Regions from separate parts of the Clostridium swellfunianum genome, predicted to be linked through region 4. Evidence: riboswitches for the same ligand, from Rfam matches in the RefSeq annotation. Region 4 holds a riboswitch; each other region holds the start of a gene.

Region 1 (7,983 bases), 2.2 Mb from region 4:
TTAAAAGCATCATCTTTTTTTAATATACTACTAAAGAAGTAAAAGCAGGTGTAGGTTTTGATTATGCAAAGTACACTTTATGCGGAAGAAAAAAGAAAAGTTATTAGTTAAAATTCAATTAGAGTAAATATAATTTAAGCAAGGTGTGATTAATGTTGAAGTTATTTAAGAATAAGAGTATATTTGCTATTTTTAGTCTCATATTTCTAGTGATCTTTATTTTTTCTAAATCATATATTATGGCAGAAGCCCAAAATGCTGAAAAAGTGTTTTATTTAAATGAAAATCAGAGTATTGACGGAACTTTATTTACAAGTGATGAGTTGCTAGGACCTGGTGATAAGCTAATTAAAGAATTTTATATTGCTAATAATAATAATTTTAAATGTACCCTTAAAAGCATTAGTATTACTGGAAAGATTTATAATGAAAAGAAAAAGCTTTTAGCTAAAGAGGATACGGAATATCAAAGTTTTATTAAAAGCTCCCAAATGAACTTTTTCTGTGAAAATGAAATAATATATTCAGGGAATGTAGATGAAACGCTTATATTTAGTTCAAAAGACGGCAATTCAGTAGATTTAGAAAAAAACAGTAAGAAGAAGTTTAAAATTGAGTATGCTCTAAGTAAAGAAGCAGACAGCAGTACTATGGGGCTTGAGCATAAGTTTGATATAAGTTTTAATTTTTCAGGGAACGATCCTAATATAATTGATAAAGGAACTGATGAAGATATAGTAGTAATAGAAAAAGGGGTTGGAGGAAGTTTAGTTCAAACGGGTTATATGGTTGATACTAAAGTTCTTTTAGGGATAGGGTCAATTATACTAGTTTGTGGATTGGTATTTAGTTTTAAGAGAAAACGTGAATAATTTGATACATCAAGACATGAGTTATCATTAAGCTCATGTCTTCTATTTTTTTAATCTAGAACTAAAGTAGTAGATGAGTAGATAAAAGGGATAAGTGAATAGTAGTTCTTTTGTTTTACCAAAATTATACCAATGTAGGAAGTTTCAGTAAGTTAAAGTGGATAGAATTATATATGTGATCACAATTAAATAAAAGATTAACAAATATTCTGGAGGGATATTATGAAAAAGACAAGAATTATAGCAGCTGCTCTTATGGCAGCAGTTATATCGGCAGGTGCTGGATATGCAGCTTGGACTGATACATTAAATATTAATAGTACAGCTAGCACAGGAAAAATGAATGTTGAGTTTACAACAACTAAGATATTTGGTCAAACAATAGTTCCAAACAAGGCTGAATTGGGACCATATCTAGGAAGTACATTAGATCAAACTACTAAGGTTGTTAATGTATCATTAAGTAATTTATATCCTGGTTCAGGATTACTTTATGCAGTGCAGTATGAAAATAAAGGCTCAATACCAGTTAAAATTGAAAGCGTAGAGGTTAAGATACCTACCGGAACATTTGCTGATGAAATGAAAGATGCATTGGTTGTTGTTGGTGGATATACTCATTGGAGAAATGGAAGGATTATAGGTGGTGGAATACTGCCAGGGCTTGGGGCTATAGAACAAAACAAATATCATTTGAAAGATTTGCAAACTAATTTAAATACATTATTAGCAGGTACAACAATGGAAGTGGGAGATGTGATTAGTTTAGATATCCCAGAGGAAGATAAAGGTACAATTAAGAACTTGCTTGACAGTGAAGGAATAGAAGGATTTAATCCTGAAACACAAAACTGTATAGTAATGGGACTTCCTAAAGGAGCAGATAGTGACAATACATTAATGTCAAAAAATTTAACTACAGATCAAAAGGAACAGAAATCCATAAATTTCCAAATAAAATTTAACTTTAAGCAATTTAATAAATAATAGAATGAAATAAAAAATTATTTTTGGAGGGTATATTATGAAAAAATCAAGAATATTAACAGCTGCAGTAGTAGCGGCAATGGTTTCCTTAGGAGCTGGATATGCAGCATGGACAGATGCATTAACTATTAATAATACAGTTAGCACAGGTACTTTAGATGTAGATTTTGTTGGCGGCGGTGTAGTTTGGAATGCTGACAATGCTAATGTAGCATTTGGAACTGCTAGTGGTAGTGAAAATACTGCAACTATTGATTTAGATAATTTATATCCAGGAGCTGTTGCAACAGTTACTCTTCCGGTAAAGAATAATGGAACAATACCTGTAAAGAATGGTACATTTACATTTAGTAATGTTCCTAGCTGGTTAACAGTTAGTACAACTAGCCAACCTACTTTAGCTGTGACTGAACAAAAGAATGTAACAATTACAATGACAGTTGGAGAGAATGCTCCACAAACTTCAGATGCAACATTTACAGCTACAGCTGTTTATCAACAATTTAACAAATAAATTAATCTTAATTTAATAAAGCAGGTTATAAACCTGCTTTATTAATATATATTTAGTTAAGTCGAAAAAAAATCTTAACATATGAAAAGGTGATAATAAGATAATTTAATTATAACATTATCTAAAGGTGTAAGCATTTATGAGAAAGATAAAATTATTGTGTATAAGCTTTGTTGCTGCGCTTAGTCTAATGGGTATAGGCTTTGCTGCTTGGCAGGATGATTTAACGGTTTTTAATACCGTTTCAACGGGACAATTAAATATTGAATTTATGAAAGATTCAAATGGATCTGCATCATCTATTTTTAGCATAGATGATGCAACGCAAAATTATGTGAAGCTTCAACCAACAGAGATTTCAGATAACAATAAAAAGTTGTCTATATCTGTTAAGGATTTATATCCAGGGGCAATGGTGTTGTATAATTCTAAAGCTCAAAATGTTGGTACAATACCTGCTGCAATCTCAGAGATCAAAGTGGATTTTCCTATCGATAATACGCTGCTAAAACAGAGCTTAGTTATAGCTGGAGGATATACTTTATTTGATAAGACTGGAAAGGTAAAATATGATTCTCAAAATGAACCTATGGAGGGTTACTTTGTTGGAACGTTGGCTGAACTTCAGAGAAATTTAAATTCAATTCTTAAGGGATTGAGAATGGATTCGGAAGATTATATTCTGTTTGGAGTTCCGGAAAAGTATGCAGATAAAGTAAAACAGAAAGTTCCTTCATTTAATAAGGATTGGGCTAATAATACTGTTATATATTTTCCAAATCTTAATGAAGATCAGAATCAACTCCAGAAACAAACAGTTTTATTTGATATAAAAATTAATTTCCAACAATTTAATAAGAATATACCATAATAAGAAGGCAGGGATAGAATGAACTAACCCTGTCTTTTTAAATTTGCTGTATTAAGATGTCATAAAGTTTGATTAAAGCAAATGAAAGGTATGATTAAAACAAAATTTGTCTATAAAAAATAAAAAAATGACACATAAATCATTTGGAAATAATATACAATTAGGTGATATAATAAGTAGGAAAGTTAAATATAATGGAGGCAAAGAAATATACACTGCAATTGGGCACCTGGTGTATATTGAGCCAGTGGTGCAACCGGCCAATGAAAAATTATTTTCGTTGGTTTTTTTATTTGTAATAAAAATTAAAAACAAATAGGAATTAAGTGTTGATGAAGGGAAGGAATTTAAGTGATAAGTGTGTTGAAAAATTTAGTTAAAATAAAGCATATGTCAGATGATATAAAAATAATTTATCTATATAGATATTTTTCACTTGCAATAACTTCTCTGTTCTATTTGATTACAAATAATCAATCTTCTATAAATAATAAATTAATAATGATTTTATGCTTAAGCATATCATCCATTATCTTAAATTACTTGTATATTAAAGTGGATGCAGGTAAGACAATTATTAAGCTGTTAATTTTAATTGAAATTATAGTAAATACAGTGATTTTGATACCTACAGGAGGAATAAACAGCCCCTATATATGGTATTCACTAAATACAATTCTAATTAATATACATTTTTTAAATATATATTATTGCATGATAAACTTAATTTTTTATCTTATTGTTTCTTCTGAAGTTTCTGCCTACATATTTAATAAAGCAGATCATAACCTTGAAAAAAATTTAATAATCAATTCAAATCTAATACTTAGCTTCGTGTTAATTACATTGGCCATATATTTATTATTTAAGCTAGCAGATAAAATAGGAAGAGAAAGGGAACAGCTTAAGATATTAAATAATCAATTAGCCAATACAAATAAAAGACTAAATGAGTCTATGGAGTATACAATGTCTCTCTATCAAGCGGTGTATTCGTTTGTAAATGTAAAAAATGGAGATAAGTCAATAAGATTACTTGTAGACTATACTAAGAAAATCACTAAAGCAAACAATGTATTTTTTTTCGAACCTTGCGCTAGTGGCGAATTACTTATACTATTTGATAACAATATACCTGAATACTCAAAACACGCAATAAGTAAAGTAATTACCAATAACTTAAATGATATTAAGGACTCTGATGAACCTGTTTATATATTTGAAGGCAATTATGATTATATCGCTGTCACTGTAAAGTCCTTAAATAAAATATATGGAATACTAGGAGTTGAAATAAATTTAAGTCAAGATAAAGTTATTATAAGAGAAAACATAGATCAATTAAGATTTTTAGCATCTTTAAGTTCTGTTGTGTTTGAAAAAAATGAATTAGAGCAAATCAATGAGAGGTTAGTAATAAGTGAAGAACAAAATCGAATAGCGAATGAAATTCATGATAGTGTTAGTCAAAGGCTATTTGCAGCAGCATGTGGAATCCATTCATTAACTAAAAAGGTGATGAACAACTATTCAGTAGATGTTATTGAAGATCTTAATGCTATTAGAGATTCTATAAATAATTCAATAAAGGAATTAAGGGAAACAATTTATAGGCTTAGCTGGAAGAAAAAAGGACATAGTGCATTTAAGGAAAATATAGAATCTTTTATTGAAGATATATCTAAGCTTAATAATGTAGATATACTATTTGATTTAGTAGGTGATGAGGAATTTATAAGCACTGATGTTAAAAAGGCATTATACAGAATTATTTGTGAATGTATTGGAAATTCCGTGAGGCATGGCAAGTCAACTAGTATTAAAATTCTGATACATATAGAAAGGAGCTATACAAGCTTAGAAATTATTGATAATGGAATAGGTTTTAATGTAGATGATAGAACCAAAGCAAAGAATGGAGGCTTAGGTCTTTCAAATATATTTAATTTAGTATATCTATTTAGTGGAAAAATTAAAATCAATAGTTCAGATAACGAAGGAACAAGGGTCGATGTGTTATTCCCTAATAATACTTTAAGCGATGTGGAGGTAGTAGTATGAGGTTAGTAATTGTTGATGATCATCCATTAGTAAGAAGGGGACTTATTTCAGTTTTGAAGGAAGAGAAAGATATAGAAATGGTAAAAGAAGCATCTAATATTACTGATGCTGTTAGTTTAATTACTAAAGAACAGCCTGATATTGCTATTATTGATTTAAAGTTAGGGAACGAGAATGGACTAGATATTGTGGCAAGAAGCAAGAAGTTAAGTAATACTACCAAATTTATGATATTAACTACATTCATATCACAGGAAGATTTCTTAAAGGGTGAGCAGATAGGTGTGGATGGTTATATGCTTAAAGATGCATTTTTTGAGGATCTTTTTTATGCAGTTAAATCTATAAATAGAGGCAAGAAATATTATGATCCAGGGATTATTGATTATAGTCATAGGGAAAAGGAAAATAATTTGATAAGTCAATTAACTGATAGGGAAAAAGAAGTGTTGCTAGAGCTTGGTAAGGGGTTTAGCAATGAGGATATAGCAAAAAAGCTTTTTATATCTGAAAATACCGTTAAGAAACATGTTAGTAATATACTACTTAAGATGAACCTGAAGCAGCGCTCTCAGGTTGTTGCTTTGGTTAACAGTAAGTAGTGCAAAATTATTATACATTTATTAATATATGGAGGAACTCTAATGATAAAAGGTGGAGGAATAAAAAATGCAGCCAAGTCTAGTTTTCTTATAGCACTAATGATGGCTATATATTTGCTAGAAAATTTAAGAGCTGTTTCTTTCAATAGCAGTACAGTATTTATATATGCTATTAAGCCGGCTATATGGATAGTAATATCATGCTTAATTATATTTTTTTCAAAGATACGACCAAAAGCTAAGATAAGGTTATACAGTTTTTTAAGATGGTGGGCTGGATATTTGGCCTTTATATATATTGTTATAACAATGGGCGGCGGACTAATTGATGGATTTGGAAAGAGTCCCTATGATTTATCTTTTATTGGAATTATAAAAAACCTATTTATAGTAATAACCACTCTATTAGGAAGAGAAATTATTAGAGCACGTATTGTAAATAAAAGCTCAGAAAAATACTTATATTTTAATATAGTTACTATTTCGATTATATTCACTTTTCTCAGTTTGCCATTTAATAGAATATCAACATTACAGGGTACTCAAAAGATTGTTCAATATATAGCGCAATACGTAATACCGGAGCTTTCTAAGAATATTTTAGCATGTTATTTATCATATCTTGGTGGCTCAGTAGTTTCTATAATATATATAGGAGTTATAGAGAGCTTTACATGGGTGTTTCCCATTCTACCCAATTTAAAATGGATTACCCAGGCAGTTATCGGAGGTTTAGTACCTATCTTTAGCCTTATGTTTATCCAATTTATTTATTTTAGTCAGATAAAAGGTAGAAAAAAGAATTTTGAAGAGAAAGAAAACCCTTTGGGGTGGATTATAACAGCTACTTTATCTATAGGGATAATGTGGTTCTCCTTTGGAGTTTTCCCTGTGTCTCCAGCGGTTATAGCAACTGGAAGCATGAAACCTATGATAGATCCAGGCGATATGGTGTTAGTTAGAAAGCTTAAGCCTGATGATATAAAGGTTGGAGATGTTATTAAATTTAAAAGCGATAATATATATATTTTCCATAGAATTATTAGCGTAAAAAATGACGAACAGCAAGTTAAGTATGAAACTAAAGGTGATAATAACAGTACGGCAGATAGAGAGTTAGTTGCAATTGAAAATATTAAAGGAAAAGTCATTGGAGTTATACCAAAGATAGGATGGCCAACTCTAATACTAAAAAGTAGAAATGATGTTCCAAAGGAAAAAGTGGAGTTTTAGGAGAAGCAGCTTTTGAATTTGTATAAATATATATAATTAATTATTTTTGGGGAGAGTGCTGGCATGAAGCAAAAGAAAGAAAGAAGTATAAAGCTCTTTAAGATTAATAGGTATTTAAAATTAGCTAGTATTATTGTGATTTCAATAGCTATTATAGTTTTTATAGCTTTGTTAGTGATTGGTATAAGAAAGCATAAATATATTGAAAATAAAGTTCCATTCTATACATATACCCATAAAGGAGTTGTTAATTATTCGGTAGATTTGCTGCCTAATATTATATATAGTCAAAAAAGCCTAGGTGAGAATGGAGTATATGTTACTGACTTTGTTGACAATATTAATACTAATTTTAAATATGAATACAAGGGGGATTCGCCTGCTAAGGTTAAAGGGAAATATAATGTTGTTGCTGTTGTAGAGGGGCTTTTAGGAAATGAAAAGGCTACAAAACCTGCTTGGAAAAAGGAATTTATACTTCAACCAGATACAGCATTTGAAGGAAAAGAAAAATCAGCAGCTGTTGAAAAACAACTGAATATAAAGCTATCTACATATAATGATTTCATTCAACAAGTAACAGCTGCCTCAAAGATAAATTTTGAAACACGATTGACAATATATTGGAATGTATCTGTAAATGTAGAAAGTGAAAAGGGAGTAGTAAATGAACAATTAGTATCTACTATGGAAATCCCACCAACCTCAAAGTATTTTGAGATAAAAGGCAATTTACAACAAATGAAAAACGGCAAAATTGAAGGGGTGGAAAAAGTTATTTCTCCAAGCTTCTATAAGAGAGTTAATTTATATGGTGCATTAATACTTGTTTCTACTATAGCT
Region 2 (7,983 bases), 3.4 Mb from region 4:
GTCAAAATAAAGTTCCTGCCACCTTTATTTATAAGTTCTCTGCAAACTTCCTTAGCATAAGCAAATGGTATTATTTTACCCAAGTCTGAATTTTTTTCATATACTCTATATTCTTCCACGAACCTGCTATCAAGCTTATAAAGTTCAGTAAAGTGTTTAGCTGCCGTATAGAAGGAAACTTTCATATGTTCTAAAATATTTTCTTCACTTTCCTTTATCTCTCTATCTTCAAGAGCTCTCTTGAAAGCGTACACCATTGCAGGATAAGTATTAAATAGCGTGCCGTCAAAGTCCCAAATTATATTCTTAAACATTTGCATCCCTCCTTTTATTTTATATAAGGTTTACCTAGATTTTCAGTTAAATTAACCAAGTCATCTTTCATTATTATTCTGTCTAAGCTCTTCAATATTTCACCTTTATCTTCAGCTTCAATGTTCATGGATGCTAGTATCATATTTTTTAGTTCAGCTATCTCTTTATTTTTATTATCGATAATATTTTCATACTTTTGTTCCATTTCAGTCCAATTTCTGTTGAGCATATTTATTAAAGACGCCATTTCATCAGAACTACCTACTATACGATTTAGGAGTAGCAGATTAAGCCTTAAGACCTCTGGAATTTCTCCGTGTGAATATCTCAACTGGTGATCTATCTCACCATACCCTTCTTCAAAAATTGTTCTCACTTGTATTTCAGCAATAACCTTGTGATTTGTTGGGAAGGATTCAATCAAGTAATGAACTGAACGATATCCGGATTTTCTTGAATGAATTTGAATATTAAGTTCCTCAAAACGTTTGGTGTCATCACCTTCTCTAACATTTGCAGTAATCTCAACAACTTTCCACATGCTCGTTATAAATTTATGTATTTCTTCCCAATCCTCTTTAAAAATATGTATGGCTCTAATTCCTATTAAATCTGTAATTTGTTCCTTATAATTTTCAGCAGAAAACTTAAAATCTTCACCATATTTTTTCTTCCTATCTGGAGTCTTTCTAATTATCTTCTCTATTAAATGTTCTGATTCCTTAACTCTAGATTTTACAGAATGTATTTTCCCATGAGTTCTTAGGGTACTTGCTATAAAGTCAGCCTGAGTTTCATAAATATTTTTATATATATTATAATCTGAATAGATAGCATTAAGAGTTTCCCAGTTTATTCCCATGCTTTCAACTTCATTTTCAGTAAGATGATATTTCATTAAAAAGTCTTTCCTTGAGATTTTCATGAAATAGCCTCCTTAATATTATTTCTTCATAGATTATATCATAATGCTTTAATTTAAAATAGAAAAAACCATCAGTGCGGTTTAAACTGCTTGATGGTTTTTTCTATTGCTCTATTTACCTAGCTGCAAGAAGAGGCTATTTAATTTAGATGCCAAAAACACCGTGAAAATTGGGGAAGATAAACTATACTAGAGGGAATAGTATAATTATTGGGTCTACTTTTACCTCTTCTTTTGCTTGTTACTTGCTCTGTTATATTCATCTACTTAATTATGATCATAAATGCTTCAACTTGAAGCATTTATTAAATCAAGAAACTCAATTACTTGACAATAAAAAATACCCATACCAAAAAGGCATGGGTGTAAAATCTTTCCAAACCTTTCGGCAACTGGCTGACGTAGTGTTTCTCACTTTAGTCCCTATAGCTTTGCGTCACTAACTTTCGTTAGTTTTGCCTTTATCGAGTTTTACTTTCTCTAAACTAATTATATAAAAGGTCCTTATAGTTTGCAATAGGACAAATATGAATGTTTATAAAACTTTATATATTTATTTTATGAACTGAACTGTAAATGCATCCTTGGAAAGTGCATCAAATTCATACCCCATCACTTTTAACCCCTCAATAACTTGAGGAAGTGCCTCAGTTGAAGTAGTTTTCAATCTGCTGCCGTGCATAAGAATAATAGCTTTATTCTTTCCTTTTGCCCCCTGTAAAACATTTTTCACTATTGTTTCCTTAGGAACAGTATCTGCTGCCGCATCCGCTGAAGACACGTTCCAATCAAAATATTGGTAGCCTTGTTCTCTAACTGTAGATATAAGCTTTTTCATGAAAAGCCTTCCACCATATGCCCAACTTACTTGGTTATTTGAGCCTCCAGGAAAACGGATAAGCTTTGGTCTCATTCCTGCTGCTTCATATATAAAATCATTTAACTTTTCTGTGTCCTCCATATACTTGTCAATTGAAGAATAAATATATGAATATTTATGCGAAGCAGTATGGTTTCCTATTTCATGTCCTTCATCAGCCATTCTTTTAAGCATTCGTTTTTCAAATTCAGAGTTTTTCCCATCAAGCTCCAAGTTAGGAAAAAAAGTTGCCTTTATGTTATATTTCGCTAAAGTATCCAGAATTCTAGCTGTATTTTCTGACATGGTATCATCGAAAGTTAAGTATGCTATTTTCTTATTATCATTGATAACTTCATCGGCACTTTTTTCCTTAAACTTGAGAGCTAGTTCAGTATATTTCATGCTTTTATTTCTTAATATCGCCTCTGAGATTTCATCATTATTATCTTGCTCCTCTGGTGTGCTGATTGATTTGGCCTCAGAAATAGCCTTTTCTGAAAGCAGGTTTTCCTGTTGCTTTTTTTGTGAGCTGCATCCTGAAATAAAAATAATAGCCACTATAACAAAAAGCACTGTAGAAGTAGTTCTGTTAAGCATTTTTATCCCCCTATAACCTACGCCTGTACATACGTTTTATAATCCTTTGTATTATATCTTAATTGTATGTGCCGAAGTAAATACTAATACTAATACTATGAAAACAATGGGAAAAACCGCTAAAGCAACATTAATTACCTTAACGGTTCTTAGTTTATCTATTCATAAACTGTTCAATATCTTCTACAGTTTTAATTATATCTTTAGACAGGTTCTCATAACCACTCTCAGTTACAAGAACATCATCCTCAATCCTGATTCCTATCTTCTCTTCTTCAATGTAAAGTCCAGGTTCCACAGTTAATACCATTCCAGACTTAAGCTCTGTATTTCCATCTCCAACATCATGAGTATCAAGACCTAAATAGTGACTCACTCCATGATAATAGTATTTCGAGAGCTCTGAGTCTTCATTAATAAGTCCTATTTTCTTTAGGCTCTCTGCAAGAGATAGTTTTGTAGCCTCGTTAAGCTTTGAAAATGGAACTCCTGGTTTTATAACTGCCATAGTATCTTCCATTGCTTTTAGAACAATATTATAAATTTCCTTTTGTCTTTCAGTAAATTTTCCATTAACAGGGAAAGTTCTGCTAATATCTGCATTATAGTACTTCCACTGCGCTCCTAAATCAAATAAAATCAAATCACCATCTTGTGTATTGGCGTTGTTTTTTGAATAGTGAAGTACTGTGCCGTTAACTCCTGATGCAGCAATGGTTTTAAATGCATAATCAGTTACTCCGCTACACTTTAAAACATAATCAAAGTTAGCCTCAATTTGGTATTCAAGCATGCCTGGTCTTGCATTATTCATGAGGCTCTTAATACCTTCGTAAGTTATTTCTATAGCTTTTTTTATTTCAACAATTTCTTCTTCGCCTTTTATAACTCTTAAATTGCAAATATCATGATATATATTCTTAATCTTAATCTGCGGGTATTTTTCAAAAACTGTCCTCGCAAATAAATTAGCTCTTGTGGGTACTGAGTCCCATCCCCTACTTTCAAGATCAAGATATAGTCTCTTTACATCATATGAAAGTATGTATCTACCTAAGACGCTTTCAAAGCCATCCAATAACTTAATATTATCTATTCCTGAGGCTTCTTTAGCTTCTTCAACTGTCATTCTTTTTCCTACCCATTTTTCTACAACTGGATCCGCTTTTTCTATAAATAGCGTCTGACTAACTTTATCGTCTATCTTTGTTATCATTAATATTGTCTTTTCTCTATTTACACCTGTTAAGTAATAAAAATTTCTATTAGGTGTAAAACTATAATCTTCATCCGCAGACTTTTGAGGTGCTTCTCCTGAAAACAGTACTAGTATAGAATTATCTTTTATTCTTTTTAATAGATTTGCTCTATTTCTTGTAAAAAATTCTTTATTCATAAAATTTCCCCCATTAAACTTAAATTGATATTTAAATATCTTTTTATATATATTTCTATGCCACTTTGAAAATTCCTGCTAAGTCAATTAAGCCTTGGCATTTTTATATAAAGCTCTTGGTTTTAACTAAAGCAGTTATTATCAGAATTTATTATATTTGTATTATAAAAATAAAGAGGCTAAGTCATTACAACTTAGCCTACTCATTATATATTCCAAAGCTTCTAAACTTATCATATCTTCTATTTAAAAGCGTATCTCTATCATATTTTACTAATATACCTATTGTTTCTTCTAAAGCTGATTTAATGTTAGCTGCTGTTTCATCAACATTTTTGTGTGCTCCACCTAATGGTTCCTTAATAACTCTGTCTATGATTCCAAAGCTTTTTAAATCATCAGCAGTTATTTTCATGACACCAGCTGCTTCTTTAGCCCTACTGCTATCCTTCCAAAGTATGCTTGCAAAGCCTTCTGGTGAGAGAATTGAATATATGGAGTTTTCAAGCATCCATACCTCATCAGCTACAGCCATAGCCAATGCTCCACCGCTGCCACCTTCACCAATTACTACTGACACCACAGGTACCTTTAGATTTGCCATTTCCATAAGGTTTCTTGCTATAGCTTCTCCTTGTCCTCTTTCCTCTGCCCCTATTCCTGGATAAGCCCCCGGAGTATCTACAAAGCATATTACCGGTCTATTAAACTTTTCTGCCTGCTTCATAAGCCTTAAAGCTTTTCTATAGCCTTCAGGATTTGGCATTCCAAAGTTTCTCTTAATATATTCCTTAGTATCTCTTCCTTTTTGTTGACCAATAACAGTTACTGGTCTTCCGTTTAGCTTCCCAACTCCACCAACTATTGAAGGATCATCACCAAACAGCCTGTCACCGTGGAACTCAATAAAATCTGTAAATATCTTTTCAATATAATCTAAAGCTGTAGGTCTTTCCACAAGCTTTGCCAAGGTTACTTTCTCCCACGCACTTAGATTGGTGTAAACCTGGCTTTTCATTTCCTCAAGCTTTTTCTCAAGCTTTTCAATTTCAATTGAAAGATCTACATCCTGCTCCTTTGAAAATCTCTTAACATCCTCTATCTTATTAGCTAACTCTTCAATTTTCTTTTCAAATTCTAGTACAGCCACGATATCACCACCTAAATTACGTGCAGATTTAAAATCTGCGCTAAAACTTCCTTTTGCTTTTCTCTTGGAACAACGGCATCAATAAAGCCATGCTCTAGTAAAAATTCAGCAGTCTGAAAACCTTCTGGAAGACTTTGTTTTATTGTCTGTTCAATTACTCTCTTACCAGCAAAGCCAATTAAAGCTCCTGGTTCTGCCAAGATTATGTCTCCAAGCATTGCAAAGCTCGCAGTAACTCCGCCTGTAGTTGGGTCTGTAAGCACAGGAACGTATAGTAGCCCTTCTTCATTATGCCTAGCAAGTGCTGCGCTTACCTTAGCCATCTGCATTAAGGAGTACATTCCCTCCTGCATTCTAGCTCCACCAGAGGCAGTAAATATTACTACAGGAAGCCTTTTCTTTGTAGCATTTTCAATAGCTCTAGTTAATTTTTCTCCAACAACTGAGCCCATGCTGCCCATCATGAATCGGCTATCCATGACCCCAATTACAACAGCCTGCCCATTTATTTTCCCTTTGCCAACTACCGCAGCCTCATCCAAACCTGTATCCTCTCTTAACCCCTTAAGCTTATTTTCGTAGCCCGGGAAGTCTAATGGATTTCCACTGGTCATTTTTCTATCAAGTTCTACAAAGGTTCCTTCATCAATTATATAGTTAATTCTATCTAAAGCTGGCATTCTAAAGTGCTTGCCACAATCTTGGCATACAAGCTGATGCTTTTCCAAATCTTTCTTGTATAGGGTTTTCCCACAGCATTCACACTTCACCCACATGCCGTTTGGTATATTGGGCTTTTGTTCCTCCTGCTTATTTTCAGGCTTAGTATTTTGTGAAACAGTATTAACAGGAGTCTGACTTACAGTTATATATTTAGTTTTCTTAAACAGTCCATTAAACATCGGCTACCACCAACTTCCAGATAAAATTAAACATTTATTTTAAGCACTTTGGGAATGAATCCAGTATCAAATTCCCCGCTTGCAAAGACTTCGTTACTTAGAATTCTAAATTGAAAATCTATATTTGTATCTACACCTTCTATTACAAACTCACCTAAGGCTCTCTTCATCCTATTAATTGCCTCTTCACGAGTCTTACCGTGAACGATAAGCTTTCCTATCATAGAATCATAGGTTGGAGGGATAACGTATCCTTGGTAAGCAGCACTGTCAAGTCTTACTCCAAGTCCCCCTGGTATGTGCATTCTTTCTATTCTTCCCGGTGAAGGTCTAAAACCTAAATCAGGATTTTCAGCATTTATACGGCACTCAATAGCATGACCTTCTATTCTTATATCTTCTTGCTTTATAGAAAGCTTTTCTCCAGCTGCTATCTTTATTTGCTCTTTTATTAAATCAACACCAGTTATCATTTCTGTTATAGGATGTTCCACCTGTATACGGGTATTCATTTCCATGAAATAATAACTACCATATTTATCAACAAGAAATTCTATAGTTCCTGCATTTTTATAGTTAACTGCCTTAGCTGCCTTTACAGCAATATCACCCATTTGTTTTCTAAGTTCTCCAGTCATAACAGGTGAAGGTGCTTCCTCCAAAACCTTTTGGTTTCTTCTTTGGATAGAGCAGTCTCTTTCTCCTAGATAAACTGTGTTGCCATAGCTGTCAGCCAAAATTTGAAACTCTATATGCCTTGGATTTTCAACAAACTTCTCTACATACATAGTGTCATCGCCAAAGGCACCTTTTGCTTCTGACTTTGCTGTCTCAAAAGCCTTAGCAAACTCATTACTGTTTTTAACTATTCTTATACCTCGTCCTCCGCCTCCGGCGGAAGCTTTTATCATTACTGGGTATCCTATTTTTTCTGCAAGTTCAAGACCAATTTCTATGTTTTCTACCGAACCACTTGAACCTGGAACAACAGGAACACCTGCCTCCATCATTATCTCCCTGGCTCTTGACTTGTTACCCATCTTTTCAATGCTTTCCGAGTCTGGGCCAATAAATGTTATATTGCACTCTCTGCACATTTCAGCAAATTCGCTGTTTTCAGAAAGAAAACCAAAACCAGGGTGTATTGCCTCAGCGCCTGAAAGCACTGTAGCACTTATTATATTTTGCATATTTAAATAACTGTCTCTTGCTTTAGCTGGGCCTATACATACAGCATAATCGGCCATTTCAGCATGAAGAGCATCCTTATCTGCCTGAGAATAAACTGCAACAGTTTCAATTCCCATTTCTCTGCAAGCACGAATGATTCTAACAGCTATTTCACCTCTATTTGCAATAAGAATCTTCTTAAACATAATTCCCTCCTATATCCTTGAGTAGGGATACTTACTGAATTATAAATGAAAGCTCAGCTTCTGCAGCTTTCTTGTCATCTACATAAGCTATTGCCTTTCCAATGCCTATAGGGCCTTTCCTTTTTGTCATTTCAACTTCAAGCCTTAAAACATCTCCAGGCACTACTTTTTTTCTGAACTTAGCCCTATCTATGCCTGTAAAATAGCCAATCTTGCCTTTAAACTCATCAAGGCTAAGCATAGCAACAGCTCCAACCTGAGCTAGAGCTTCAATTATAAGCACTCCTGGCATAACAGGTTCCCCGGGGAAATGTCCTTGAAAGAAATATTCATTCATAGTCACATTTTTATAGCCTACTGCTTTAACACCTGGCTCTAGTGTTTCTATTTTATCTACAAGTAGGAAAGGATACCTATGCGGTAGAATTTCCATAATCTCTTTAATGTTTAACATAGCACT
Region 3 (7,983 bases), 1.0 Mb from region 4:
ATAACATCGCCTATCCTATATCTGTATAAGCCTGCTTGATTTGTGGCAACAACTTCATATTCTGAGCCTAGCCTTAGCTCGTTTAGATTTTTTGTTGATGGCTGCTCCTTATCTAAATCTTCAACAGGTATAAACTCAAAAAAAGCCACCCTTGGAATAACTACGTATCTCTGCTTGTTTATATATCTATTTACACCTACAGCAGCTTCGGTGGCAGAATAAACGCTGGAGTAAACAGGTATATTTCCGCTGTACTCAGCTACCTTATCATCATATATAGAAAAATTTGCTCCAGTAACACTTGCTATATATATTAATTTCGGCCATATCCTTTTAGCGATGCCCTTAAAGCCTTTTTTAAACTCCTTCTCCAAAAAGTCAGCTCTCCCTGCATCAGGCGATATTTTTTTAAGTAGTACTTTTCGGTCAGCTTCTGATAATCCAATATTCCTGCTAATAGTTCCTTTTCGGATATCTCTCACCAGCTCTTCGGAGTGTTTTTCCAAATGTCTGAACATATCTAGAACAGAAGAAATAAAAATTCCGTTTATATACATAAGATTTCGCTCTTTAATTGCAAACAGAAGGTGAAGATACAGGGTATCAATGCCTTTCCCTAGATTCATCACCTCTACAGGAGTAGTCCAAATAAATGGTATCATCCATTTTATAGATCTCATACCTCCGGAAGTTCCTGCACATATTGGTTTTCCGCCTTGAGTATATCCCGCTATAACCATATCGGTTAGTGATAAGCCTTTGCCATAGGACCAGCTGCTTTTAAAATTATTATAAAGAATTCTCTGTATAAGCATGCTCATTACTTCAGATACAGCAGAAAGTGAACTCTTCGTGACTGGGATATATTTTTGTTTGCCTGTAGTTCCAGAGGACATTCCATAGAATTTTACTTCTTCCGCTACCAAGATGTTTTCCTCACCTGAGCACATTCTGCTAATATATTGTTCATAGTCCTTGTAAGTGCATAGAGGAACTTTCTTTTTATAATCCTCCACGCTGTGAATATTTGAGAAGTTATATTTTTTTCCAAATTCAGTGCTGCAATTTCTTGAAAGAGTTTTATTAAGTACTTCAGTATTTCGGCTAAAAGCATTTTCAGTATCTTTGTTAAATTTTTTCTCTGAGAATTTAGACACTTTTACAAAGGAATAGGACATCGCTTTGCCTAGTATGTTCGTACTAAAACATCTCCTTTTTATTAATCACTTATCATTATATGTACGGAAGCTGAAATTTGTGAAGAAATACTATTAGGAAACTCTTATAAGATATACACTTGGACTTTATGGAAAATTGTGCTATAATATGATGCGAATTGAAAAAACGTGCCGATAATAGCAAACCCATCGAAAGGCGGGGACGCAAAGCCGTGGGTCTAAAGGATGCATAATCCTATGATTGCCAGGTTGCCGAAGTACATAAATAAAAAAATACCAAGGGCGACGTTTAATCATAGTCTACCTTGGTATTTTTTGAGTTCTTATTTATGGCTTTCAAAAGTACTCGGCAGATTATATATGTAAATGGAGGTGAGTCTATATCAACATCTTAGACAATCAGTTTACATCATTTAAAAGACTAAAAATCTGCAACAAAAATAAGGAGTAAAGTTTGGAGGCGTTTTAATGTTTAGAAATGTATACATAAAAGGTGTAGGAAGCTATCACCCTAAAAGAATAGTTGATAATGAATATTATGCCAATCACTTTAGGAAATACGGTATGGAAGAGCATGCTATTGGTTTAATGGAGAAGGTTGGAAGAGAGACAAGAACTCTTGCAGAAGAAAATGAGACAAGCATAACGATGGGCGTTGAAGCTGCAAAAAAGGCTCTAAAAAAAGCGAAGCTTGAGCCTAAGGATATTGATGCAATTATTTCTGTTTCAGATACTCCAGAATACCTGACTCCATGCTGTGCATTAATACTAAAAAATATGCTTCAGGCTAAGAGTGTTACAAATGTATTTGATATAAACAATGATTGCATTGGTATGATCACAGGAATAGATATAGCTTCTAGATATTTAAAAACTGATAAGAAGTACAAAAGAATTCTAGTAGTAGGCTCAATGCACATAAGTCCTTTTGCTAAGGAAAATGATTTAGTTGTTTATGGATGTATTTCAGATGGAGCAGCAGCTGTAGTCCTAGAGGTAAGGGAAGAGCAGGAGGAAAGAGGATTTTTAGGCTCTAGAATGGATACTGATGATACCTATAATGAAACTATAAGGTTCCCTGCATGCGGTTTGTCTAACATACCTAACAAGGATATAGAGCCAGACGAAAAGAAGATGGAGTGGAATCCTTTTGACTTTAGCTTCCTTTCAGAAAAGTGGTCGGAATTAATAATTGGTCTCTTAGAGGAAAATGGATATACAGAAGAAGATGTTACACATTATTTCATGTCTCAATTTTCAAAGTTTGATTTAGGATTGACTATGGAGAAATTGGGCGCTTCTTTTGAACAGGCGACTTTTGTTGGAAATAAGTACGGATATACAGGCTGCACAAGCCCCATTATGGCATTGGATGACAGGCTAAATAAAGAGCAATTTAATAAGGATGAAATTTCAATATTTTGTTCAGTAGCAGGTGGATATACCATGGCAGCATTATTATATAAATGGTAAAAAAGTAAACAAGCATACTGAAGCGAAGGAGGATGTATATGGAAAAATCCGCAAGTATTTTAGTTGATTATCAAAAGAGAACTTTAAAATTTGTTTTAATTATTTATTCAATAAGCGCCTGCTTAGCAGGAGGATTGTTTGCATTTATGAAGTATATTGGCTTATACAGCGAAATGAGCTGGACTCCTATTTTAGGACTAATGGGGTTGGTTTTAATTGAACTAATAACCTTTAGGCTTATGTATAAAAACATCATGAAGGATGAGAAGAATTGGAATAGAAAGCTAATTGTGCTTAAAGCTGTTATATTACTGATTTCTTATACTAATTATATGTATATAACTCTTTTATTCCCATCTAAGGAGCTATGGATAAGTGTTTTTTATTTTGTAATCCTTGGTGCTATGTTTTTAGATACAAAGATGAATATAATATCATTAACAATAAGCATAATGTGTCAAATAGCTTTGTTTTTATTAAACCCAGTAGCGCTTCCAGATAAGCAAGTGCTTGTTAGAGAGCTAATTATAAGAGCTGTAGATATAAGCCTTGTTTCATTTGGTATCTTTATCTTTACCTTGTTTTCAGCCAGACTTCTTAAGGAGGTTGAGGAAAATCAGAATATACTGAGCGAAAAAAATAACAGTATATCAATGCTGTTTAATAAGATTTCTGAATTTTCAAAGGCTCTCTTAAGTTCTAGCGATTCATTAACAAATATTATAGAAGAAGAAAATAGTTCCATGCAAGAAATCGCAGGTGCTAGTATGGCCGTAAGCGAGGATGCAAATGAAATGCTGAATAATTCTCATAGAAGTAGACAAATTCTTGAAACTCTTCTGGATATAAATAAAACAGCATCTTCAAAAATTAAAGAAACTGAGGCAATTTCTGAGGAGCTGATGGAAGCTTCCAATAGCAATGAGAAATCTGTAAAGAATGTGCTTGATATTATGAATGGCGCAATGAAGAGTATAGTAATAACTTCAGAGGCAACTAAAATTCTAAAAGAAAAATCAAGACAAATGGATGAGATACTTTCAATGATTGGTGATATTGCCGACCAGACAAACCTTCTTGCACTAAATGCAAGCATTGAATCCGCAAGGGCAGGGGAAGCTGGAAGAGGTTTTTCAGTTGTTGCAGAGGAAGTTGGAAAACTAGCTGAACACAGCAGAAAGTCTTTAAGTGATGTAAGTGTTATCGTTAATGAGTTTAAAGAAAAAACATCACAGGTAGAAACACTTATGGTAGACAGCAATGAAAAGATAGAGTTTGGAAATAAGATTTTGAGTGAAACAGTTTCTAGTGTAATGAACATGCTAAATAAGCAGAAACTATCAGGTGAGAATATCAAAGAGGTTAATCAACTGATGACTAACCTGTTAGAAGAAACAAATAATGTTGTAGCCTTTAATTCAAACATAGTGGAGACAACAGAAAATACACTAAGCAGATTTGAAACAGTAACAAAGTCAGTAAATCAAACTGCCGCTGTAAGCGAAGAGATTGCTGCGAGCGCAGAAGAATTAAAAAATACTGCCATTGAAATGAATAGTTTGATAAAGTAAAAAAGGTGCTGCGGATTTTATAGTCTGCAGCACCTTACTTTGTCTAATGGGCGTAGCATGTCTTATTCATTATATACACAAGACTACAATTATAATATTAACTATAACATTTCAGATAGAGCTTGTGCTGTTTTAAAGTCTGTTATAAGTACATTTATTAGTTCTCCTCGTGCGGCGCCAAGTATGGAAGAAAGCTTTTCTGGGCCACAGCCAACCCCAATACGAATAGGAATGCTCTTATAGCTTTGCAAATCTATGGATAACACTCGGTCATTTAAACCGCTATCAATTATTTTTCCGTTTACATCAAAATAATGTGTACATATCTCCCCTACTGCATTTTTACTCTGAAGAATATAGGATTCTGATTTCGATATGAAATTTTTTTGCACAAAGTTAGATTTATCAGACATATCTCCAATACCAACAATTGCTATAGTACAAGACTTCATGACATCGTATACGCTAGAAAAAAAGCTTTCATTCATTAGAGAATCACGGAGCTTTTTGTTTTCTAAAATAATAGGAGCATACATAAAACATGGCTTTGCATTTAGAACTTCTGAGGAGTGAGCCACAATATAATCTGAATTAATATGGGATTCATCAGCATTAAGTCCGCCAACGAGTTGTGTGACTGTAAGATTCTTTTTATCCATTGGTCGAAGATTTTGTACTAGAGAAGACAAAGCTCTTCCCCTGGAGAAGCCAATTATATCATTAGCCTTTAAGACGCGTTCAAGGTAGGAGGAAGCTGCAGCTCCAAGGAATTCGTTGATTTCACCATCAGCATTATTTACAATAATCATCTCATTTAGCCCTAAAAGGGTTTCTAATTCAATTTCCAAATCCACATTTTGATTATCATATTCTTGTATAACGATTTTTACAATTCCTGTTTCAAGACACTTTTTAAGAATTCTATTAACTCTTTGCCTAGACGTGGACATTTTTTTTGCAATCTCATCTTGAGTCATTCCTAACTTGTAATAGTAGTAGGCAACCTTTGTATACTCATTTCTTATATTTATATCTTGCACAGTATCACCTTCCAAAATATGTTAAATTAGGCTTTTATTATACCATCTTATTATTAGTGCGTACAAGCTTATTGAGTTATATTTTTGTTAGTATTTAGAAATTAGGAGTTTAGAAATAATAGGCTAAATAATTTATTAAAAATAAATACAAGAGTAATGTTCTGTTACAAACGCTCATATAATGTACAAATGTAACATTTAAATATGTTTCTTTAAGCCTGTTATAGGGGAGCAAGCAGCTTGCAATATATTAAAACACTTTATATGTTAAAAACTTTACAGTCTATAATACATTTAAAAGAAAGGAAGTTGATTCAACATGGCAAACAAAGTACATCGTCTAAATCACGTATTCAGAGAGGATAAGAGAACATTTATCATGGCTATGGACCATGGAAACGGCTTTAATGTACTTCCTGCAATGAAGTATCCAGGAAAGATAATAAGCGAGGTAGCAAGAGCAGGAGCAGATGCATTTTTAGCAACAGTTGGACTTGCGGAAAAATTCGCTGATGATTTTCATGGCAAGGGCATTATTTTAAGACTTGACGGTGGTTCATCATTTTTAGGTTCTAAAGATAAGCCTCTTCAAGCTGTAGTAAATGTAGAAGATGCAATTAGGCTTGGAGCAGACTCCGTAATAAGTATGGGGTTTCCTGGCTCTAAGTGGGAAGATCAAACCTTAAAGAATTTATCTAGAAATATTCTTGACTGCAACAAATGGGGAATTCCTCTAACTGCAGAGATGCTTCCAAGAGGCTTTGAAGGCGGAGAAGATTCACGTACTCCAGCTAATATAACCTTTGTATGTCGCATGGGTGCGGAAATGGGGGCTGATATCATAAAGACTGAATATACTGGCGATCCTGAAAGTTTTAAGGAACTCTGTGAGAGTGTATATGTTCCGGTAGTTATATTAGGAGGCAGTAAAAAGGTATCAGAAGAAAAGCTTCTTACCGAGATTAAGGAAGCCCTTAGTGCAGGTGGAGCGGGAATCGCAATGGGGAGAAACATATGGAATCATGAGAATCCTGCTCGATATGCCAGTGCAATAGCTAGACTTATTCATGAAGACTGTAGCGTTGAATCAGCTTTAAAGGAATTAAATAAAAAATTCTAGGAGAATAAAATGAGGCGTGAAGACTGGTTATCTTTATGCTTTTACAGGAGGGTATTATGTCTAACACATATAGAGTTGCAATTATAACTGATGAGAAGAAAATAGAAATCACTGAAAAGGAACTTAAGCTGCCTGAAGGCAGCCAGGTTCTCATAAAGGTAGACAGCTGTGCTATTTGTACACTTGAGCAGAGGATATTTAACGGTGTTATGAAACGTTATCCTTTTGCTGGTGGTCACGAGGCTTCAGGTACAGTAGTTGCAGTTGGCAGCAAGGTAAAAAGTCTTAAGGCAGGAGATAAAGTTGCAGCAAGACTCTTAACAAGTTGTGGAGAATGTTATTACTGCAGAAGTGGACATGAAAATCAATGTGTTATATCCTTTATAGCGAATATCCATGAAGGAGTAGGAGGACCTGGTGGCTTTTCAGAATATATGATGATTGATGCAAAAGCTCTTTATAAGATGGCTGATGATTTGGATTTAACTTATGCAGCATTATCTGAACCATTAGCCTGCTGTGTACACAGCATTAACAATGCAGATATAGAACTTGGTGATGATGTAGTTGTTATAGGAGTTGGAATCATGGGAGCTTTTCATATTCAGCTGGCCAAACTTAAAGGTGCACGTGTTATAGCCTGTGAAGTTGATGAAGACAGATTGGAAATAGCAAGAAAAATGGGTGCAGATATCTTGATTAATTCTAAAGAAGTTAATGCAGCTGATAAGGTTAAAGAGTTTACAGATGGTAGGGGAGCTGATGTTGTATTCTGTACGGCTGCTATACCGCAATTAGCTGCAGATAGTATTCAAATGACTGGAAAGACAGGGCGCGTTATAATGTACTCTTCCTTCCATCCCAATAAGCCTGTTGAGTTAAACGTTAACAATGTGCATTCTACAGAAATGAATATTACGGGAGCTGTAAATGCAAACACACGTGATTTCTTAGCTGCGACAAGATTGCTTTCATACAAGATGATAGATCCATCACTGCTTGTTTCAGACATTGTGCCTCTTGAAAATATTGAATATGCTTTCGAGCAGGCAATAGATCCAAAAACCTATCGTATTATAGTTAAAATGTAGGCCGTTTCTTCATATTAGTATTGCCGGAACGAAAAAACTTTCGGCATACTTATTGAAGGAAGGAGTTGCTGAGCTGATATATAATGGAGTAAATTGGGGCTGAAAATAATTAGGTGATAAGCGCAGTAGAATGCGTTTACCAATATATTTATCCATGCAAATGACTTCGGGTGTCTGCTTCAAGGTAAAAACTGCAATCATAATAATAGTAAAAAGGGGAGAGGGGTTATGTCAAACAATCAAAACGGCAAACTAGGATTACTAGACAGTTCAACTATTCTTATCGGCGGTATGATAGGAAGCGCAATTTTTTCTCTTTCAGGTATGACAATTTTAAATGCTGGTCCTGCTTCAATTTTATCTTGGATTATTGCAGCTGTAATTTTATTTGCTTACGGTCTTCAAACAGCTGAACTTTCATCTATTTATCCGCGTTCAGGAGGCATATTTGTATTTCCAGCAAAGTCACTAGGCAAAAATGAAAGGCAAGGCAGAATATGGGGTTGGATT
Region 4 (7,983 bases):
TTCAGGCCTGCCTCAGCACTCTTTGGAGTTCGACATCAGAAAGTTCAGGCCCTCCTATAAAAACTTTGGCAAAGAAGGCAAGGATGAGAAGGTTAAGCTTCTTTCTAAGCCAGGAACAACCTTTGAATACAGCAATACAGGATATATTCTTCTGGGCTATATAATAGAAAAGCTTTCTAGTAAAACCCTCAATGAGTATTTCACTGAAGATATATTTAAGCCTCTTAATATGAATAATACTTCCTTCAGAGATGATACTGGACGGATAGAAAATCTAGCAACGGGATATTCCTCGGAGAAGAAAGAAAAGGTAGAAACGCCCTGGAACCTAACAAATATCGGCTACTCCCTTGGCTCAGTAGCTCTTTGCTCTACAGTGGAAGACCTCATCAAGTGGGAAAGTGCTTTAAAAGAGCAGAAATTGATAAGCAAAGAATCCTATGAAAAGATATATACTCCTAATAAAAACAGCTACGGTTATGGCTGGTATATACTTAAAGACTCAAAAGGAAACAAAAGCTATGAGCATTATGGAAACGCCTCAGGCTATAGAAGCTATATTCTAAGAGCGGTGGATGAAGATATAGTAGCAATAGTGGTAAGCAACTATCAGAACATCCCTCTAGAGGCTATGACAGCACAATTTAAGGGCTATCTTAAACAATAAATTTTTAAGGCTGTTTATATTTTATATATGAGCAGCTTTTTTGTCTTTCCTTAGAAGGATTGCGGTGTGAATGCTCACGTTATTTATTTTGATCCGACAGTTATTGATAGTTCCTTTACCCTAGAAAAAATATACGACATTTCAGAATTTAATAAGTTCACAAATATTCAGGACTATTTTTATCTGGAGCCCTTCCTCTTTAGGACTGAAAAAGCAAATGCATATATTGAAATTGGACTTGCTATGTATAAAAGAGTGTCCCAGCTTTATAAAATGCTATATGACGAGATAAATCCCTGCGATGGTCTTTACTGGGTGTGCCGTTCCCGCTCTTTCTTCCTGGAAATATTGTTTATAATACAATATGTGTATACCAATTTACAAACAGAGGAAAAACTCCACCTTCCCAATAGTTCTGCGGATTTAAATGAAGTGCTTCTATATTTGCATTCAAATTATCAGGACAAAATTACAATCGAGGATTTAACACAAATCTTCCATATAAACAGAACAACCTTGTCTGAAAAGTTTCGTGCCTCAACAGGAATGTCTATTAAAGATTACCTTATTAAGTTAAGGATTAAACTATCCGCTGTAATGCTAAGAGATACAATGCTTCCAATATCTGAAATAATGAATAGAGTAGGTTTTAATGAAGCACATCATTTTTCTAGAATGTTTAGTAAATGCATGGGCTGCTTGCCTTCAGACTATAGAAAAAAATCCTTTAATATATAAATAATTATATATCCTTAATAAGAAGGAGCGTTAATCATTTAAATTAACACTCCTTATCTTTCACTTCATGTTGTGAAAGTCCCTTTGATTTATTACTATAAAAATAGCATCCTCAAGGATTCTGCCTTTATAACAAAACTGATAAACTATTGTCAATTTTATTGATTGGAGATGGCATACCAAGTAAATATCCTTGAGCATAGCAAGCGCCTAATCCCTTTACTAATTCTAAGGTTTCTGCATCCTCAATACCTTCAATGATAATTTGCGCAGAGTCCCCAACCATTCTTATAAGGCTCTCAATGATCCGCTGCTTTTTCTTATCGTTTACCGCATTTAGAAGATAGTATTTATCTAACTTGATGTACTCCGGTTCTAGTTCTATCCAATACTGAGGTGATGTATATCCCATTCCCATATCGTCTACAGCAAATTTTACATTCCTTGCTCTCAATTGTTCTAAAGTTGATTTAAGCAATTGCCAGTCATCAATACGTTCGGTTTCTGACAGCTCTAATACGATATTAGGGATATTTTCTGAATGCTTATCCCACCAAGAAATAAAATCTCTTTGCAGCAATGTCGAAGGAAGGATATTTATAAACAAAGAATACTCCTTTAACTTCCCAAAAAGCTGCTGTGCCTTAATAATTAAATGTTTATCCAGTATATTGTGCTCCCCTAATAGCTGTGCATTCTGAAAAACTTCCATTGGATCTAATGTGATACGTTTTTTATCACGCATAAGAGCTTCATATCCAAGCAGTATATCGCTCTTCACGTCGTAAATAGGCTGATACCAACAGGTTAAGTCACAAAAGTTTATAGACTGTCTTATTGATTGTAATTTCATAAAGCATGCCCCCTATCATAGCTTCTTTAAAACGGTTTCCTATGTTTTTAACTAATATCAAAAAACAAAAAATGGATAGATAGCACAATAGCTACCTACCCACAATACAATTATTTTGCAAACAATTTTATAATGTGAACGGCAACCCGACTATCATGGCGAATCATCGCTTTAGACTCGTAGCTTTGCGTCACTACCTTTCAGTAGTTTTGCCCTTAGAATACAAAATAAATTCTACATTAATAGTAGTTTTTTGTCAATATTTGTTTAAATAAGCATTTAATATGTATTTAACGCGTATTATGTAAAATCATGTTATAATATGTAATCTCGCTAGATTTTTATAAAATTAAAAGGCGCCCCTAAGGACGCCTTTTCCCCTACAACTTAAACTTATTTACATTCTCCAGCATTTCTCTAGTCATATTGCATAAGTTTTGTGCAGCTCCCGCCACTTCTTCCGTTGATGCACTTACTTCTTCTGTGGATGCTGATATCTCCTCTGAGGATGCGGACATCTGAACGGCAACTGATGCAACTTCTTCTATCTTTTCCATTACTATATCTTTATCTTTATGCAGTGAAGTTGAAGAGTTATTTACTTCCTGTATTTTAGGAATTATAGCTCTTATGGCATTAACAATACTGTCAAAGGATTTTATAGCTGCATTCACTATCTCCATTTCGCTTGATAATTCATCGCTCATTTCCTTTGAGGTGCTAACCATACTGTTGCTGTTTTTTGATATATCACTTATTAGAGAATTAATAGTCTCGGATGAACTTTTACTTTCTTCAGCAAGCTTTCTTATTTCGTCAGCAACAACTGCAAAGCCCCTTCCTGCTTCACCTGCTCTGGCTGCTTCAATAGCCGCATTAAGTGCTAGAAGGTTCGTTTGACTTGCTATTCCGTTTATCAGGTTGGAAATATCATTTATTTTGTTAATTTTTGTTCCTAAGTTTGATATTTTATCTGAGAAATCATTGAATGCGCTTTTAACTGCATTAATTGATTGTGCCAGATTATCTATCTTGCTATTGCTGTCGTTTGCTATATTATCAATTTCATTTGCATTCTTATCAACTTCTTCGATGGCTTGTATTATGTTTTCTAACTGTGAACCAAATTTATTTGTTATATCTGAAACCTTCATCAAACGCTCTGTTTGATTCTCTGCACCCTTTGCTACATCTTGTATTGCTGATGTTACATTGCTTGAGGCTGCTGCCATTTCTTCAGATACTGCAGTTAAGGTTTCTGATTGAGTATCAATATTTTCAGAGCTTTGCTTTATGGATTTAATCATCTCTTTAATTGAATCCTGCGTAGACTTTATGGCATTTGTAATTTCACCAAATTCATCATCCCTCTTTAAGTATTCATTAGATATATCAAAGGATAAATCGCCGTTTGATAGCAATCCCAGATACTTCTTTGTATTGTTGAGAGGTTTTACTATAAATTTAGTAGCAAAGAACATCATTCCTACTATTGATGCTAGGATTAGTATAAGCGTAAATCTAGAAATTTTTATTAGTATTTCATTTACTTGACTGCCTATAACTTTCTTATCCATTCCAATAAAGAACATACCTATATTTGAACCATTTTTATCTTTTATAGGAAGGTATATTGCTTTATATGGTTCATTTAAAACAGTTGAAGTACCTACATACTCAGTTCCTTTAGCTATAACGGTATCTATAACCTTTTCTTCTGCTTTTGTTCCTGTTGCCCTGCCATTGTTATCAGGTATAGTTGTAGCAATTCTTGTGTCTTTTAGGAATATTGTGCACTCAACATTAGCTCTCTTTTTAATGCTGTCAAGCATCTCAGTATCATCGTTGATTAATTTGCTTCCCTTATATAGTTTGTCATTCACTATGCTCCAGTCGCCTTTATATTCCTGATTGATTAATTCCATGCTTAGGTTTGAACTTGTCCTAAGAGTACTGTTAGTTATGAAGCTGTTAAACTGAACATAAATAATCACGCTAACAACTATGCTAAAAATTAAAATTGTAGAAATAATCAATGAAAGTAACTTTCCTCTTGTTTTAAAACGAATATTCATTTTTCTCATCTCCCATATTCTTAAACACCTCACTTTACCAATATTACTATTACATTGTTACATTTTCCACAAAAAAAGACATTCTTCACAAAATCTTCAGAATACTGTATGATAATTACATTTTATGTTGTTAGTTGCCATTTCTATATAAGGTATTATCCTTAACGCTCAAAGTCTTAGCTCCATCAATAAAGAAATTAAATTAATATTTTAAGCTTCTTAAAATGAATATTCCCAGCTATTATTGACTATAAATAATTTACAAGCTATAATAATCACATGATTTAATCACTTGATTAAATCATGTGATTATTATTTTTTTGATGAAATTGAGGTGTAAGCATGGAGCTTTCTACAAAACAAAAGATAATACTAGCCACTATTGGGTGTATTGAAAAAGAAGGAATTAATGCTGTAACAATAAGAAGTATTGGAAAAGAAGCCAACGTAAACAGTGCAGCTATCAATTACCATTTTGGTTCAAAAGAAAAGCTTATTGAAGAAGCTTTTGATTATATACAAAAAGATTTCATGATGGACTTTACCGAAATTATTAACAAGGACATGGACTTAAGAAAAATAGTAGAAGAATTGCTTCTATATATTCTTCAAGGAACTATTAGATATCCCAATATTGTAAAGGCAGTACTATATGAGCCATTCTTTAATAATAATTATAATGGTGTCTTTATTAATAAATTAAATGCTTTATGTGAGGAGCTTTGCAGAAAAGTAAATAAGCAGCCTGCTTCTGATAAAGAGAAAAATAAAATTGCTGTCATTCAATTAACAGCCTCAAGCCTCTTCATGGGAATCTTTCCATGTATTTTTAAAGACTTTTCAAATATAGACCTTAGAGATGAAAATATGTTAAAAGAATATATAAAAACACTGTCAGATATTTTTGTAAATGCAATTATAGGGTTTTAACTATGAAACTAAACCTATACATGTCATAAAACAGGCAGCTTTAAGCCTTTTTAGGACATGTATAAGTTAATAGTTGAATTTAAAACCCTATATAGGGTTTTAACTATGAAACTAAACTTAAAATCCTTAGGGGATTCTATATAAAGGGAGTAAGCGTTATGGAAGGAAAATGGTACAAATTAGATAATGCCGCAAAAATATATCCTGCTATCAGAGAAAAAAATTGGGCACCAATGTTTCGAATTGATGCAGTTTTAAAAGAGGAAGTAAATCCAGAGGTTCTTCAAGCAGCACTTACAATGACTTACAAGAGGTTTCCAACCTTTTCTGTTAATATTGTGAAGGGTTTGTTCTGGTATTACTTTGAGCCAAATGAATCTGAACCTAAAGTAAGGCTTGAAGATACCTATCCCACCTCACCCTTTTCAGAGAAAAAGGATGGTGGCTATTTATTTAGAGTTCTACACTACAAGCATAGAATATCTCTAGAAATATTCCATTCTATTACTGATGGATTTGGAGCAACCATTTTTTTAAGAACGCTGCTTTTTAACTATTTTACTTTGTTAAATGGAAGAGAGCCTATTGATAATGCTTTTGAGCTAGAGAACTATGGCATTTTATATCATAAGGACTTGCCAACGCCTGAAGAAACAGCTGATTCCTTTCAATACTATGCGCTGGCTAACAATGAAATGAGCTTGAAGGAAAACTCAGCCTTTAAGATTCCTGGCACCAGAATAAAGGAAAATACCTTAAAAGCTCTTCATGTTTTAGTTGATGTGAAGGACTTACATAGGCTTTCCAAGGAATTTGATGCTACAATTACTGAGTTTTTAACGGCTCTTTTTATATATGCCATATTGGATGCTAAGGTTTATAACTCAACTGAAAAGAAGCCTATTAAAATATCAGTACCAATTAATCTTAGAAAGAGATTTCCCTCCAAAACCCTGCGCAACTTTTCTTCATATATAAATGTGGAATTTACTCCTGAAGGAAGTGCGGAAAGGATAAAGCTAAAGGATATATGTGAAGTTGTTAGCAAACAAATTCGAGATGGTGTGGATATAGATACTTTAAGAGGTAAATTCAGCGGCAACGTACAAACAGAAAAAAATATAGCCATGAGAATAGCTCCCCTTATGTTAAAAAACATAGTCTTAAAGACTGGATTTTCATTGTTTGGTGAGCGTATTACAACTTCTACCCTGTCTAATGTTGGAAACATTGAACTGCCAAAAGCTATGGCTGATATGGTAGAAAGGTTTGATTTTCTTATTGGTGCTCCGAAGCAAAATGCCTTTAACTGTGCAGTAATAAGCTTTAAAGATACAATCAGCATTTCCTTCTCCAGTATCATAGGAGAAAATACTGTACCTAAAAAGTTTGTTGATTTTTTAGTTGGGAAGGGTCTTAAGGTTAATATAGAAGCCAATTATTAATAGGAAAGAGGTGCGGGCTTTGAGGTGTGAGAGCTGCAAAATTGAGACTAATAATATAACCAACAATTGTCCCTTATGTGGAAAGCATCTATCTGAAAGTGATAGTGAACATAAAGATGTGTATCCAAACCTAGGTGAGAAGCCTTTAAAAGAGAGAGGTAAATTGTTTAAGTGGCTGTTATTTTCAACAATTATTTATACCCTATTTATGTTTGGCTTAAACTTAATTACTCCCCACAAATACTACTGGAGTATAATACCTATTTTTGCTGTCTGGATGCTGTGGATACTATTTGGAATACCAATAACAAAGGGCAAGCTAACCCCCTTAATGATGATTTTTGATAATGTTATTATAAGTATTTTACTAATAGCCATTGACACTACCTTCTCATTGAAAGGCTGGACTTTGAGCTACATTGGTCCCTTTGTTCCCTCTGCTACTGCTTTGGTAATTACAATAATAGTAGCAAGCTTAAAAACAACCCGAAAAGAATTCTACTATTTCCAAATGACAATTGCAGCTGTATGCTGCCTGCCTATTATTATTAAGCTATTCTACAACTTCAAGCTCTGGCCAAGTATAGTTTCTGCCCTATATGGAATAGTTACTATTTTAGCTATGCTGATATTTGGAGACAAGAGGTTTAGATATGAAGCTAAAAAGAGGCTGCATTTTTAGGATTTAAAGTGAAGGATTTAGGGGTTAATTTTTCACTCTAATTGAAAATAAGATTGTTTAAGTTTATTATCCACAGCTTTTGTAAAATGAAGTTTATATGATCTTTATTGAACTACTTGATTTTATAGGTAGCATAAAATTTTTTTGTGAAATGTTGTAACGAAATATAAATTTGATAGTCCTATATATGAAAGGCGGTGAGAATGTGACTGAATTTGAAGGAATATACTCCGAATATTTCAAGGATGTATATAGATATGTGTTATGCCTTACTAAAAATGAGAGTATTGCCGAGGATATAACACAAGAGACATTTTTTAAAGCGTTAAAAAGCATTGATAGCTTCAAAGGAACTTGTAAAATGAGTGTTTGGCTTTGCCAAATTGCTAAAAACTTATATTTTTCATATTTAAAGAAAGGACAAAATAATTTTGAAAGAGTTGAAGATATAGCCGATGTTTTTGACGTTGATTTTGAACGAAGAATAGTTGATGATGAAAGTACATTTGAAATTCATAAATTACTCCATAATTTAGAAGAACCGTATAAAGAAGTATTTACATTGCGTTTTTTTGGAGATTTATCATTTTTAA

What was found. Region 4 has a riboswitch for cyclic di-GMP ahead of NBE98_RS02460 (EAL domain-containing protein). Riboswitches for the same ligand answer to the same signal wherever they lie in the genome.
Region 1: linked by a shared signal. The riboswitch ahead of NBE98_RS22540 (sensor histidine kinase) and the one ahead of NBE98_RS02460 (EAL domain-containing protein) in region 4 are both predicted to bind cyclic di-GMP.
Region 2: linked by a shared signal. The riboswitch ahead of NBE98_RS18320 (RelA/SpoT domain-containing protein) and the one ahead of NBE98_RS02460 (EAL domain-containing protein) in region 4 are both predicted to bind cyclic di-GMP.
Region 3: linked by a shared signal. The riboswitch ahead of NBE98_RS06940 (3-oxoacyl-[acyl-carrier-protein] synthase III C-terminal domain-containing protein) and the one ahead of NBE98_RS02460 (EAL domain-containing protein) in region 4 are both predicted to bind cyclic di-GMP.

Annotation. Positions count from the first base shown of each region.
Region 1 is NZ_JAMOFV010000006.1:2,737,747-2,745,729, reverse strand. Features, by position in the region: gene NBE98_RS13105 (hypothetical protein) at 153-872, shown strand; gene NBE98_RS13100 (hypothetical protein) at 1,095-1,859, shown strand; gene NBE98_RS13095 (SipW-dependent-type signal peptide-containing protein) at 1,897-2,373, shown strand; gene NBE98_RS13090 (hypothetical protein) at 2,513-3,244, shown strand; cyclic di-GMP riboswitch class II at 3,432-3,515, shown strand; gene NBE98_RS22540 (sensor histidine kinase) at 3,596-5,305, shown strand; gene NBE98_RS13080 (response regulator) at 5,302-5,907, shown strand; gene NBE98_RS13075 (signal peptidase I) at 5,950-7,140, shown strand; gene NBE98_RS13070 (DUF5305 family protein) at 7,204-7,983, shown strand, end outside.
Region 2 is NZ_JAMOFV010000006.1:3,868,183-3,876,165, reverse strand. Features, by position in the region: gene NBE98_RS18325 (HAD-IA family hydrolase) at 1-314, opposite strand, end outside; gene NBE98_RS18320 (RelA/SpoT domain-containing protein) at 329-1,240, opposite strand; cyclic di-GMP riboswitch class I at 1,625-1,710, opposite strand; gene NBE98_RS18315 (polysaccharide deacetylase family protein) at 1,794-2,699, opposite strand; gene NBE98_RS18310 (aminopeptidase P family protein) at 2,854-4,095, opposite strand; gene NBE98_RS18305 (acetyl-CoA carboxylase carboxyltransferase subunit alpha) at 4,295-5,245, opposite strand; gene accD (acetyl-CoA carboxylase, carboxyltransferase subunit beta) at 5,257-6,147, opposite strand; gene NBE98_RS18295 (acetyl-CoA carboxylase biotin carboxylase subunit) at 6,174-7,523, opposite strand; gene fabZ (3-hydroxyacyl-ACP dehydratase FabZ) at 7,555-7,977, opposite strand.
Region 3 is NZ_JAMOFV010000006.1:1,523,076-1,531,058, reverse strand. Features, by position in the region: gene NBE98_RS06945 (GH3 auxin-responsive promoter family protein) at 1-1,178, opposite strand, end outside; cyclic di-GMP riboswitch class I at 1,348-1,435, shown strand; gene NBE98_RS06940 (3-oxoacyl-[acyl-carrier-protein] synthase III C-terminal domain-containing protein) at 1,647-2,651, shown strand; gene NBE98_RS06935 (methyl-accepting chemotaxis protein) at 2,690-4,222, shown strand; gene NBE98_RS06930 (sugar-binding transcriptional regulator) at 4,324-5,262, opposite strand; gene NBE98_RS06925 (class I fructose-bisphosphate aldolase) at 5,582-6,382, shown strand; gene NBE98_RS06920 (zinc-dependent alcohol dehydrogenase) at 6,439-7,473, shown strand; gene NBE98_RS06915 (APC family permease) at 7,702-7,983, shown strand, end outside.
Region 4 is NZ_JAMOFV010000006.1:492,893-500,875, reverse strand. Features, by position in the region: gene NBE98_RS02470 (serine hydrolase domain-containing protein) at 1-667, shown strand, start outside; gene NBE98_RS02465 (helix-turn-helix domain-containing protein) at 734-1,405, shown strand; gene NBE98_RS02460 (EAL domain-containing protein) at 1,533-2,258, opposite strand; cyclic di-GMP riboswitch class I at 2,396-2,482, opposite strand; gene NBE98_RS02455 (methyl-accepting chemotaxis protein) at 2,639-4,333, opposite strand; gene NBE98_RS02450 (TetR/AcrR family transcriptional regulator) at 4,676-5,263, shown strand; gene NBE98_RS02445 (hypothetical protein) at 5,422-6,708, shown strand; gene NBE98_RS02440 (DUF6320 domain-containing protein) at 6,728-7,390, shown strand; gene NBE98_RS02435 (RNA polymerase sigma factor) at 7,596-7,983, shown strand, end outside.